DNA from 4 places in the Sessilibacter sp. MAH3 genome. Region 2 is predicted to be linked to each of the others. Evidence: predicted binding sites of a transcription regulator. Region 2 holds the regulator's gene; each other region holds the start of a gene.

Region 1 (3,281 bases), on a different contig from region 2:
TCAATTTAATACAATAGGAATTTCTGGCTAACTTATCCTTGATTGAATCGAATTGCAAAATTAAACATGCTACTTCATATTTTTCAAACGCTCGATTGCTTATGAGAGACGCTGATTAACCTAGAGTTTCTCGCGACACAAGGATGTGTCGCCAATTTCAAGAACGGCAAGTGATTGAAATTGTGAAGAAATTGGAAATCACATTTTCAATTTCTTCCCTCTGATTAAATCAAGGATGAGTTAATCAGAGGTTCCTAGAGTTTCTTATCAATAAAAAAGCCGACATTTAAAGTCGGCTTTTTACTAATGAAAGTCTATTAAATACTCTGATTAACTCATGGGTGACTCAATCAGTAATCTTAATATTATTCTTCAACTTCAGAAGACTCTTCATCAACCTCGACGGCGTCATCTTCTCTACTTGTCTCAGGTAATAATTTTTCTCTAATTTGTAACTCAATAGTTTTAGCAATCTCTGGATTTTCACGCAAAAAGCGCATGGAGTTATTTTTACCCTGGCCAATCTTATCGCCTTGATAACTGTACCAAGCGCCGGACTTATCGATTAAACCGAGTTTTACGCCATAGTCGATTATTTCACCCAACAGGTTAATACCCTGACCGTAAAGGATTTGGAATTCTGCTTGTTTAAACGGCGGAGCAACTTTGTTTTTAACCACTTTTACTCGGGTTTCGCTACCAATGACTTCTTCGCCTTCTTTTACCGAGCCGATTCGGCGAATATCTAACCGTATAGAGGCATAAAACTTCAGTGCATTACCACCGGTGGTAGTTTCTGGAGAGCCGAACATCACACCAATTTTCATACGAATTTGGTTGATGAAAATAGCCAAACAGTTAGCGTTTTTGATATTACCGGTAATTTTACGCAAGGCTTGCGACATAAGACGAGCCTGCAAACCCACGTGATGATCACCCATTTCACCTTCGATTTCAGCCTTTGGCGTTAACGCCGCAACAGAGTCAACCACAAGAACGTCAACAGCACCGGAGCGAACCAGCATGTCGGCAACTTCTAAAGCTTGTTCACCGGTGTCTGGCTGGGAAACGATAAGATCGTCAACATTAACCCCGAGCTTTTCAGCGTAAATAGGATCCAGCGCGTGCTCGGCGTCGATAAATGCGCAGGTACCGCCTTGTTTTTGGGCTTCAGCGATGACTTGTAACGTTAAAGTGGTTTTACCAGAAGATTCTGGGCCGTAAATTTCAACGATACGTCCCTTTGGTAAACCGCCAATACCCAGCGCGGAATCTAAACCAATAGAGCCTGTAGAAACCGAAGGAATATTATGATGTTCACGGTCTCCCATGCGCATGACCGTGCCTTTACCAAACTGTCGTTCAATTTGGCTTAAAGCCGCGGCAAGTGCTTTCTCTTTATTGGCGTCCATTGATATCCTCGTGGGTTTAACGTTTTTTTGTTTCATAAGCTGCGTTGGTTCTTTAAGGTTAGAGTATCAAAAGCCGTAGCTTACAAAATATGACACCGATTAGTGAACCCAAGCGGCTGAATTCAGTTGCTTTAAATTATCACATGATACTGTATAAGAAAACAGTTATTGTTTATTTATACAGTATTTTTCATTAGCCATTACCCGGTACCATTTCGATCAAACCACGCAAGCTGGCCATGGTCGCTTGACGGCGAACTTCGGCTCGCCCACCGTTAAATTGAAAATGTTTACTAACAGTTTGACGATTACTTTTTGAGCTCCAGGCAATCCAAACTGTACCTATGGGTTTTTCTTTACTGCCGCCGGTTGGCCCCGCTACACCGCTAACAGCCACCGAAAAATCAGCACCCGAAGCTCTTAATGCACCCTCCGCCATTTCTTGAACAACGGCTTCGCTGACTGCACCGTGAGTGTTAAGTGTTTCTTCATTTACACCCAATTGTTGGGTTTTGGCTTGGTTTGAGTAGGTAACCCAACCCAGTTGAAACCACAGAGAACTGCCCGGAATTTCAGTAATTGCCGCAGCGATACCGCCACCAGTACACGACTCTGCCGTGGTACAGGTCAAACTTTTTTCTGACAATAGATTTCCCAATTGTTGGGCAAGAGATTCTGTCATTGATTTCATAATTTAAACTATCGGTTTCCTATCAGTACTTCGGTGAGGCGCGCTGAGAAGCTCGTCTCTGAGATTAGCTTCCATCAGTGAGTATATGTACGAGATACGTTAGACTATCGTGCTTTTATTTTCGAGCTCAAGTAAACCTTGAGCGGAACCGGTCGCAAATTGCGATCATTCATTCCAAGTAAACAATCAAATTGTCTTTATGGACCCACAAAATCTCCAAAACGCGCAAAATTTCTCCGCGATAGACACCGCCGATTTATCTCACCACACGCCGATGATGCAGCAATACCTGCGCATCAAGGCCGAGCATCCGCACGAATTGGTGTTTTATCGTATGGGCGATTTTTACGAGCTCTTTTTTGATGACGCTAAAAAAGCATCCGAGCTATTAGATGTCACACTAACCGCTCGTGGAAAATCCGGCGGCAATCCAACTCCCATGGCTGGTGTTCCGTTTCACGCAGCAGAGGCCTATTTAGCGAAGCTGGTTCGTTTGGGCGAGTCGGTTGCCATTTGCGAGCAGGTCGGTGATCCCGCCGAAAGCAAAGGCCCGGTCGAGCGAAAGGTTGTGCGGGTAGTCACTCCGGGTACGGTTAGTGATGAAGCTTTATTGAACGAAAATAAAGACAATTTATTAGTAGCTGTTAATGTTGTTGATAACTGTTTTGGAATTGCCACCTTAGACATTGGCAGTGGCCGCTTCCATGTTTTAGAGGTCTTCGGTGAAGAAGCATTATTGGCAGAAGTTGAGCGATTAAAGCCCGCCGAAATATTGTTTGCGGAAGATTTAGGTGGCCAGTACCTGCCGCCGAAAACACGTGGTCAGCGACCTCGCCCACCTTGGGAATTTGATTACGATACGGCTACCCGGTTGCTGTGTGAGCAGTTTGCCACCAAAGACTTATCGGGATTTGGCTGTGGAAATCTGAACGCTGCCATTGGCGCTGCTGGTTGCTTACTTTCTTATGCCCAAGAAACCCAGCGCACATCGCTGCCGCATATTCGCTCGTTAAAACATGAAGATCGCGATGAAGCAGTAGCCCTTGATGGCGCAACTCGTCGTAACCTAGAAATCGATTTGAATTTATCGGGTGAAGAATCTAATACCCTCTACTCGGTTTTAAATAAAAGCGCTACCGCCATGGGTAGCCGCTTGTTACGCCGTTGGCTGAATCGTC
Region 2 (3,281 bases):
GGCAATTCCGCCAATGCCGCCAAAGGCTAACACCCCAGAAATACTGTATCCACGCATCTGTAGAATAATGAGAAGCGTCGAGATCACTACGCAAACACCCAAAATTCGACTCAGAGCAGCGGCGGTGGTTGGGTCGATCTTGTGATTTGCAGAAACTTCGTTTTGGTAAATTTTCTCGGATCGGCGAATACCACGAATTAAAAACCAAGCCAATAACAGGATAAGTCCGTATTGTCTGGCCGAAAATGCGTATTCAACAATTAGCTCTTGATCGCTAAAAGGTAGTGAAATGGCAAAGCTGATACCCAGCAGAAGAACCGCGAAGTTGAGCGGGGTTTTAAGGGCGTAAAAAAGGCAATCATCCCAAGGGTTTACGGTTTTTTTGGCTTGGCAAAGCGAGCGCCTTAATAGCTTGCGCATCAGCCACGCGACAATCACCGTAGCCAATAACAAAAGGCTACACTGCGCGACCGGGTTTTCGACTAGTGTTGCGTACAATTGCGCCATGACGTTTACAGCTCGTTCGCTAGTCGTTCAAGGATATTCATTCTACGTTGGCTGAGTTGCGGATTAAATTCGTAACTGCCGTGGCAAAGCATGGTTTTTTTAATGGTTAACGCTTGTTTAGAAAGCGCAAAACCATCTAAACCATCAACTATTTCGGTGGCGCCGGATCGGTTGTTACACATCAAAACAAAATCACAACCGGCGGTTAACGCAGTAGCAGCTGCGGCCAAATAACCACCGGCTAATTTCGCACCGGCCATGTTCAGATCGTCGCTAAATATCAATCCATTAAAACCATAACGCTTTCTTAATATGTCTTTTAGCCATAGCGCCGAAAACCCAACAGGATTGGCGTCGACATCTTCGAAAACAATATGCGCAGGCATTACTCCGGCAAGACAAGACTTTTTAATCAGCTGCTCGAAAGGAACTAGGTCCCGAGCGGCGATCTCGGCAAGAGGCCGATGATCTCTCGGCAAATCAATGTGACTGTCAACTTTAACGAATCCGTGACCCGGAAAATGCTTACCAACAGCCTGCATACTCGCTTCGTTCATACCTAAAATAAACGATTCTGCCAGCGCAAGCGTTGTTAAAGGATCGATAGAAAAGGAGCGCGAGCCAATAGCGGGGTTTTGGTTGTCGTCTAAATCTAAAACTGGCGCTAAGGTGTTGTCGATACCGCAAGTTCTGAGTTCAAACGCTAACAGCCAACCCAGTTCACGAGCCAATGACAAGCCTTTTTCTGCGCTTTGCTGGTAGAGCTTTGATAAAGACGCCATGGGCGGAATGGTTGTTACGCCTTCGGTTAAGCGCTGCACTCGCCCGCCTTCTTGATCGATACAAATCAGCAAGTTTTCGCGGATATTTTTAATGTTGCGACATAAATGAGCGGTTTGCTCGGCCGTTTTAGTGTTGCGGGCGAAGAGAATGACACCACCCACATTTGGATGCGTCAAAAGCTCTCGATCTTCCGCCGACAACTCGGTACCGGCTACATCAAGAATAACTGGCCCGGCACTTAAAACCTTGGCATTACCCATTTATAGATCCAATTCGAATAAAGATTACGCAATTAAAAAGCGGGCACACTAATATTTAGGCTGGGAGGTGTCAATAATTGCGGCTATAAAAGAAAAAAACTTCGGGCATAATTCAATTCTACATCGTGCGTTTCTAATCAACGAACAATGACTAAATTCTGATTTACTGGTTGCGTGTACAGTAGAAACACTGTATAAACTAAAACACTGTATATAAGACCAGCCCAGTGCGGCCAACACTGTTTTTAATTTGAAGAAACAATTGCAATAAACTTTGCCGTTTCACCTTAAAAACTACCGCCCCACGCTTAAAGAATCAGCATATTAGACATGATTAAACTAACCGCTCGACAACAACAAGTTTTAAATTTAATTCGTGAACATATAGATGCAACCGGCTTTCCTCCTACGCGTGCAGAAATAGCTCTAGCACTTGGCTTTAAATCAGCCAACGCCGCAGAGGAACATTTGCGTGCCTTGGAGCGAAAAGGCGCTATTGAGATGGTGCCAAGTGCCTCTAGAGGTATTCGCTTAAAAGAGCAAGTTGAGGAGTCTGGTATACCCATTATTGGCTTGGTGGCAGCGGGTTACCCAATTTTGGCGCAAGAAAATATCGAAAATTATTGCAATATCGATAACGCTTTTTTCTCGCCCTCAGCAGATTATTTTCTTCGCGTTCGCGGCATGAGTATGAAAAATGCCGGAATTCTAGAAGGTGATTTATTAGCCGTTCACAAAACAACCCAAGTAAGAAGTGGGCAAATTATTGTTGCCCGTATTGATGATGAAGTAACCGTAAAACGTCTAAGACGCGGTAAAAACCGCTCTATAGTTGAGTTGCTTCCAGAAAATGAAGAATTTGACATCATTACCATTGACCTTCGAGAGCAGGAATTTGCTATCGAAGGTATAAGTGTCGGCGTTATTCGACAAACCCAATAATTCGATTTTTAAGTACTTATATTACTGATACGGAGTAATAAAATGGATTCTGCACAACAAATGTCTCTGTTTACGGACTCCTTAGTCAATCAATTCGGCTTTATCTCAGAAACAACCGCGTTTACTAGACAGTCAATTAGAGCACTATCCAAACGTGCATCTAATACAGAAACAGCATCGCAAAGCGGTGCTGTTTTAAGCAACATTACTCAATTGGTAATTTCTAAATATTGTTCGAATTTAGATCAACTATTGTTGCCAATGATTGCACGTCAAACACAATTAGCGGGTAATCGATGGGTAAGCTGGGTAAGCGATGAAGTTATTGATAAAAATGTATTGCTTGACTACGGCGTAAATCTAAAAAATCTTCGCATTATTTATCCTAACAATACATCAGATTTATATTCCGTCACCGAAAAAGCATTAATAACAGGCACAAGCCATTGTGTAGTTGCCATTTTTGATGGTTTTAACGACCAACAACTTGAGCAATTAACCCAAGCAGCCAACACTGGTAACTGTTCTGGATTACTGGTTACGCACCAGAATTAACAATCTGAATAAGCCTGAATAAGAAAGCTACTGTGAAACAAGGTTAAACATATTTATTGCTCTTACGTTAAGTAACTGTCTGCAAGCAATACAACACATCTACAATTATTAAAACATTTATATAAATACAGAATTAACAACAGTGTAATTGCTTTTTTTATTCGTTTGTTTATTCGGTCGCCACCCCGCTCTTTCAGTCTTATTTTTAATGACTGCCGCCTAAGCAGGCTTAAA
Region 3 (3,281 bases), 150 kb from region 2:
TCTCGAACGCGTCTTAGCAGTCTTAGAGCAATTCGTGGTGTCCCACGTGAGCGTTTAGCGATTTCGGCAGCACCGGTAGCTTCTAATCGAATGGACATTAAACTGCCAGCGCGAGCAATGATATGGGTCAAATCGGCAATATTGACGAATTCCAAGCGTTGCACAATACCAAACCGATCCCGCAACGGCGAGGTTAATAAGCCAGCACGGGTAGTGGCTCCCACAAGAGTAAAAGGTGGTAAATCAATCTTGATAGAACGCGCAGCCGGGCCCTCGCCAATCATAATATCGAGCTGGAAGTCTTCCATGGCAGGATAGAGAACTTCTTCGACAACTGGGCTCAAACGATGAATTTCATCGATAAACAACACATCCCCAGACTCAAGATTGGTCATCAGCGCGGCAAGATCACCGGCTCTTTCTAAAACTGGACCAGAGGTAGTCTTTAACTCGGTGCCCATTTCGGCGGCAATGATGTTCGCTAGGGTGGTCTTCCCAAGCCCTGGTGGGCCAAAAATTAAAGTGTGATCGAGGGCCTCGTTGCGTTTTTTTGCAGCGTGGATGAAGATCTCCATTTGTTCGCGAACCACAGGTTGCCCCACGTAATCGGATAAGCGTTTGGGACGAACCGTGCGATCAAGCACGTCTTCACGCTGATCGGCAACCGCCGAAACCAGTCTGGGAGCATCAAGGTGATCTTTGTCGATCATAGTGGATTATCTTTTACCGAAAGATGTGCAGTTTATGGAACGATTCAGCCGGGCAACATACTTTTTAATGCTAAACGAATCAACTCTTCTGAACGTTCAGGCGCGTGCTCTTTAAGAACACGATTAATCGCTTTAGAAGCCTCAACCGGTTTATAACCCAAAGCAATCAAAGCGCTTTCAGCTTCCGAAACAATAGCGTTTTGATTAACGCCAAGATCGAAGGACTCCGTAACGGTGTTTGCGGCAGCTTCGCTGGGCACTTGCCAGTCTTTAAGGCGATCTTGCATTTCGATTACCAAACGCTCGGCGGTCTTTTTACCCACGCCGGGAATTTTTACTAACCGCGTGCTATCACCAAGAGTCACGGCATGCACGAATTCCTGAGTTTCCATACCCGACAAAATAGCCAAAGCCAACTTAGGACCTACACCACTGACTTTAATTAAATGACGAAATAACAAACGATCTTTTTGATCAATAAACGCAAACAACTGTTGTGCATTTTCGCTGACCGAAAAATGCGTGTGCAGGGTAACCTTCTCTCCCAGCCCCGGTAATTGATAAATACTGGTCATGGGAGCTTGCACTTCATAACCCACACCGTTGACATCTATTAACAAAAAGGGAGGTTGTTTTTCGGCGAGAATACCGGTTAAGCGACCGATCATAAAAGTCTGAACTCAGTTATAAAAAATATGTGTATAGGGTTGACACTAGGTAACAGCAATTCGGCCTAAACCAGCCGTCCACGTCGAAAAGCCACTGACTTAGTGGTTGCAATCAAATGCTGATGGGTATGAGCGTGACATAACGCCACAGCCAAAGCATCCGCAGCATCTTCTTGAGGTGTAGCCGACAATCGCAGCAGATGCTTGACCATATGCTGAACCTGATATTTATCGGCGGCTCCTGTACCTACCACGGATTGTTTAACCTTTCGGGCTTCGTACTCAAAAACCTCAAGCTCCGAGTGTACACCAGCCACAATAGCAGCACCGCGAGCCTGACCCAGTTTTAGTGCAGAGCCTGCGCTTTTTGACACAAATACTTGTTCTACTGCCATTTGCTGAGGCTGATACTCTTCGATAATTTCGATCAATGAACGGAAGATGATTTTGAGGCGTGCAGGCAAAGGAGATTCTGCAGGAAGACGGATGACACCACTACCGATGTATTCGTTTTTACTGCCAATGGTATTGATAACACCAAAGCCGGTTTTTAGAGAGCCGGGGTCAATACCCAGGATAAGCGCCATAGAAAAAGCCTGAATTTATATACAGGTGAAGTCTGTCAGCGTCGGCCTTCTGGGTCAAGCATATGAAGAATAACAACATCAGAAACTCCACTCTTTGGGAGTTTCTGAGTTTTCAGTGCTAGGTTTTTCAGTGCTAGGTTTTCCAGTACTAGGGTTTAGAGGAATGTAATACTCGGACTCGCTCACCATTGTTATCAACAGTGGTTTTTGCTTGTTGACGCTCAGGCGGATTACCAACCACTACCGGCAATGCGTAGGTTCGGTTTTGTTTGAAACCATCTGTCTCGGTTTCGATAAACACATTCAAATAATACCGCCCCTCTAAGGTTGACGATACAGTTACATCCATTTGCACGGGATCGTTACCGGTAACAGCACCAGAAAAATCGCTGCTACTCATACTCATATCTTGATCGGTAGACGTCACCGTCACTGACATAATATCCATGTCATAAGACGGTGTGAACGATAGCGTGATGGTTTCAGATTCGGTCAATTCGGTTTTGCCATCGTAGTTATGATCGAACACAACTGCGGCGCCGGGTTTTAGATAATGATCACCCAAACGTAATCCCGAATGATTTTTAGAGCTGGTCACAGACACTTCAGCGGCGCGAGTATCTTGGGCTTCTTGCTTTACATCAGCGTTATTTATGTCGGTTTGGACACCTGTTTTCACATCACTTATTTGTTTTACACCGCTTGCTTGGCTAGCCAGAGTAGCCACAGAAACAAGCATCAAACCTGCTAATATTGATAAAAACGGTTTCATTGTTTGTTTTCTCATCAAATATGGCTTTGGCGGTATTGAAAGTACCAAAGCCTAAAATAAGATTCTCGTTAAGGATTAAAATCGCTCAACAAATGTTGTTAGTAAAAACTTGTTAGCTTAGAAATTATGGTTAGTTAAAAATTCGTGCGTCAAAGAGCCGTTGTTACGGTAAGGGTAAAACACGAGTCGGTGTTTAGATCATCGTAGACTTCAAAGACAAGATCTCCCGCGGGAAGCGATAAATTCGCGTCTTCTACGTTCAAAACTCCGGATAAAGAACCGTTAATAGCTTGCCCTTGCTGCAAAACAAAGAAATCAGGGTCTGTAGCGGTTGCACCCATGGTACGAGCAACACGAATGTTGTAAAGGTCTTGCGTTAAACCTTCTAATAAGAAGAAGCGACGATTGCCTAATCGGTTGAAGGAACCAAAGTCATTGATGACACAAAATTCTTGAGACTGCCCTAGGGTAATTAAGTAATAAACCGGTAAGGTGAGCGAATTACCACCGTCATTGTTTTCACCGGTACCTATGGCATCGTTCA
Region 4 (3,281 bases), on a different contig from region 2:
AGGTCTTTCGCCCTAATTCCGCAGGCGTATAAACTCAATAGATAACTGCCACCACCAACAACGCAAAGAAGCAGTAACCACAAACATCGTTGAGCGGCATTAATTTCAATCCAAGAAGGTACTTGCGTGAGAATTAAGACCAGCAAAAGTGCCATAACACCATTAGCAACCGCTTGCGTAAAGAACATTCGCCTCCATACCGGCTCTGGTTGATAAACCTCGCGCTTTTTCAACTCGTGAAGTAACCAACCTGCATTCAAGAAAGCCGAAACAGAAGTCGCCAAGGCAAGACCAACGTGGCCTAAATTTAAATAAAAATACAACGGCACCACAAACACCACATTAAAAACCATGTTAGCAATCATGGCTTTAATGCCTATTTTCACTGGCGTTTTCATATCTTGGCGCGCATAAAAACCCGGCGCTAGCACTTTAATAAGCATGAATGCGACTAATCCCAACGCATAAGCACGAAGGCTCCACGTCGACATTTCAATATCGAAAGCGGTCGTTTTACCGTATAAAAACAAGGTGCTGAGAATAGGCTCGGCTAAGAGAATCAACGCCAGCGCAGCGGGCACTGCAATCATCACAATCATTCTGAGTGCCCAGTCAAGGGTCGCACTGAATCGGCCAGGATCTTCACTGGCGTGTAAACGCGATAAATTCGGCAAAATAACCGTACCTATCGCCACCGCAAAAACGCCCAAGGGCAGCTCTGATAATCGATCAGAATAGTACAACCAAGAAACACTTCCCGTTGGTAAGAAAGACGCTAGCACGGTATCGAGAAGTAGATTTAGCTGACTTACTGAAACACCAAAGATTGCCGGTGCCATCAATGAAAGTACCTGAATAACCCCTTCGTGACGGAAATTAACCTTCGGCTTTGGCATGAGTTGCAGTTGTGCCAGAAAAGGCAATTGAAACAGCAACTGCACAACCCCAGCAATCAAAACGCCCCAAGCCAGCGCGTAAGCAGGCTGCGAGAAATAAGGAGCAGCAAAAAGCGCAGCGCCAATCAAACAGATATTCAACCAAATCGGAGTCAGTGCGGGAATCGCAAAACGGTCATAACTGTTGAGCACGGCTCCAGCAAAGCCTGTCATGGAAATCAAAAACAAATAAGGAAACGTAATTCGCAAAAGATCGGTCGCCAGATCGAATTTAACTTCATCGTTCACGAATCCAGGAGCAAAGAGTGTTGCAACCACAGGCGCGCCCAAAACGGCCAATACAGTAAAGAGCAACAGGACTGATCCCAGAGCACCACAGACGTGATCTATGAGAAGCTTGACGGCCTGAGAACTGCCTTTAGTACGGTATTCACTCAGAACCGGCACAAATGCCTGAGAAAACGCCCCCTCAGCAAATAACCGGCGAAAAAAATTGGGAATCTTAAATGCCACATAGAAGGCATCTGCCCCCGCCTCGGCACCCACAAACCGCGCAAAACATACGTCGCGAATCAATCCCAAAATGCGTGACGACATGGTCATTGAGCCGACGATAGAACTTGAGCGAAACAGACTTTTTTTTCCAGAAGCTTCTTGTAACGATGAATTTTTTTCAGGTGGTAATTTTTCCAAGCAGCGAATTCCTAGGCAGAAATTTTGGGCAGTGTACCTGATTTTACTGTGTTGATATGCAAGTGACCGAATGTCGAGCTATGAAATTCAGACCTTCGGCAAGCTCGTTAACTATTTTGTATGCATAACGCTCATTAAAACTGGTTGACCTGCAGACAAAAATAAAATACTGTACACACATACAGTACTTATAGAAGGGGAAGAAAATGGCTGTTGTAGCAGTTTGGAAATGTGATCGAGATGGCGCTATGTTCGACAACAAAAAAGATGCAGAAGAACACGACAGCATGCTAGAGCTTGCTGCAAACATTACAACGCTAATTGAACAGGAAATCCCTGGATTAGACGAAGATTCGGCCGAAAAAATTGGTTTGCTACTCGCAAAACGACGAGAACTACTCGTAAAAGCATGCAAAGGCAAACCTGACGCACTGTTGGAAAAATTTGAAGATTCATCATCTTCAGCCACAAAAACTGACAGCAATGTAACTTCATTGAGTGGCGTGTCTTCACTTTAAAATTTGAGCTATACCAATCGAAAATCACTTTCGATGGTTAAGAAATCAGGGATATCGTTTGGAAAGGACTCCAATATTTATACGAATTACCCCCTCTCGGGTTAGTCTTCTTTGCTAGCCTTTAATGTTACCGACAGGATGTTGGTTTGAGATCGCCAAGGACGGCGATCGTAATTTTAATTTCATGCAAAAAACTTTTGGAAACTCTAATTGCCCCAGAGCTTCCATCGACACAAGGACTTGCTGCCAATTTCAAGAACGATAGGCATTGAAATTTTGAGAAAATCGGGAATTGCATTGTCAATTTTTGTCTTTTGATTAATTTATGCTTGAGTTAATTGGAGGTTCCTTTATTTAGGTTCAAGCATTCATTAGATGAGTTAAAAATTCTTTTAACGTATTCCTTATTTGCACCTTGGATAAATTTAAGCAAACCCGAATTAATTACAAGATTAAACAATATGTTTATTACGAACCTCTAATTTTAATAATCCACATTTATTGAAATTGTGCCGACATCGAGAATCTTACTGTTATATTCAAAACTTCTATTTAACAAATTATATTCATCTAATTTTCAGTTTTTTGCTTTTCTCTCTTAATTCCTAATTTAAGTAATTCTTTTGATACAATTATAGTGATTTGCTATTTATAGAAATTCACTTGTAATATCATCATTGAATCGAATCCTTGTTTATCAATCTCAATCTGGAATGATCAAACCAATAAGATTTATTTGATCGAACAATCCAAAAAAAAACCGACTACAAAAATCCACCAAAAAAATATAGAAAGCTCTAATCAATCTAGAGTTTCCAGCTATACTGGCAAGCCTCGCCAATTTCAAGAACGGTAAATAATTGAAATGGTTAAAGAATTGGAAATCACATTTTTAATTTCTATCCCTTGATTAAATTACGGATGAGTATCAGAGATACTGATCAGAATTATTTTGCACAACAAGTCTTAACATTAGTATTTACTTATTCTTGAACAAGAAAACAAAATTTAACATTTAATTTAAAGCTATTAAGTAGTTCACACTTTTGCATATTGTTTAAACAGTTATATAATTACCGAAAAGAGACTAATCACAAAGTAACTGCACTTATCCGATATAAGACATGTATGAGTTAACTCTAAAACTCACGCTTATGGTCTCGCTTAAGTTCAG

Evidence for each region. Region 2 encodes LexA, which represses DNA repair genes until DNA is damaged. Its sites were predicted from a motif close to ACTGTNTNTANANACAGT; they were not measured.
Region 1: a site for LexA is predicted at 1,561-1,578, ahead of recA (recombinase RecA). Genes of this name have one in related genera too.
Region 3: a site for LexA is predicted at 1,974-1,991, ahead of ruvC (crossover junction endodeoxyribonuclease RuvC). Genes of this name have one in related genera too.
Region 4: a site for LexA is predicted at 1,758-1,775, ahead of ACYQ2C_RS03350 (YebG family protein). Genes of this name have one in related genera too.

Annotation. Positions count from the first base shown of each region.
Region 1 is NZ_BAAGIE010000012.1:101,407-104,687, forward strand. It holds gene recA (recombinase RecA) at 366-1,412, opposite strand; gene ACYQ2C_RS09400 (CinA family protein) at 1,606-2,103, opposite strand; gene mutS (DNA mismatch repair protein MutS) at 2,378-3,281, shown strand, end outside.
Region 2 is NZ_BAAGIE010000001.1:356,853-360,133, reverse strand. It holds gene ACYQ2C_RS01450 (mechanosensitive ion channel family protein) at 1-507, opposite strand, end outside; gene nagZ (beta-N-acetylhexosaminidase) at 513-1,550, opposite strand; gene lexA (transcriptional repressor LexA) at 1,881-2,492, shown strand; gene ACYQ2C_RS01435 (hypothetical protein) at 2,535-3,047, shown strand.
Region 3 is NZ_BAAGIE010000001.1:208,624-211,904, reverse strand. It holds gene ruvB (Holliday junction branch migration DNA helicase RuvB) at 1-710, opposite strand, end outside; gene ruvA (Holliday junction branch migration protein RuvA) at 755-1,378, opposite strand; gene ruvC (crossover junction endodeoxyribonuclease RuvC) at 1,444-1,965, opposite strand; gene ACYQ2C_RS00825 (hypothetical protein) at 2,114-2,737, opposite strand; gene ACYQ2C_RS00820 (hypothetical protein) at 2,887-3,281, opposite strand, start outside.
Region 4 is NZ_BAAGIE010000003.1:138,730-142,010, reverse strand. It holds gene murJ (murein biosynthesis integral membrane protein MurJ) at 1-1,589, opposite strand, end outside; gene ACYQ2C_RS03350 (YebG family protein) at 1,796-2,107, shown strand.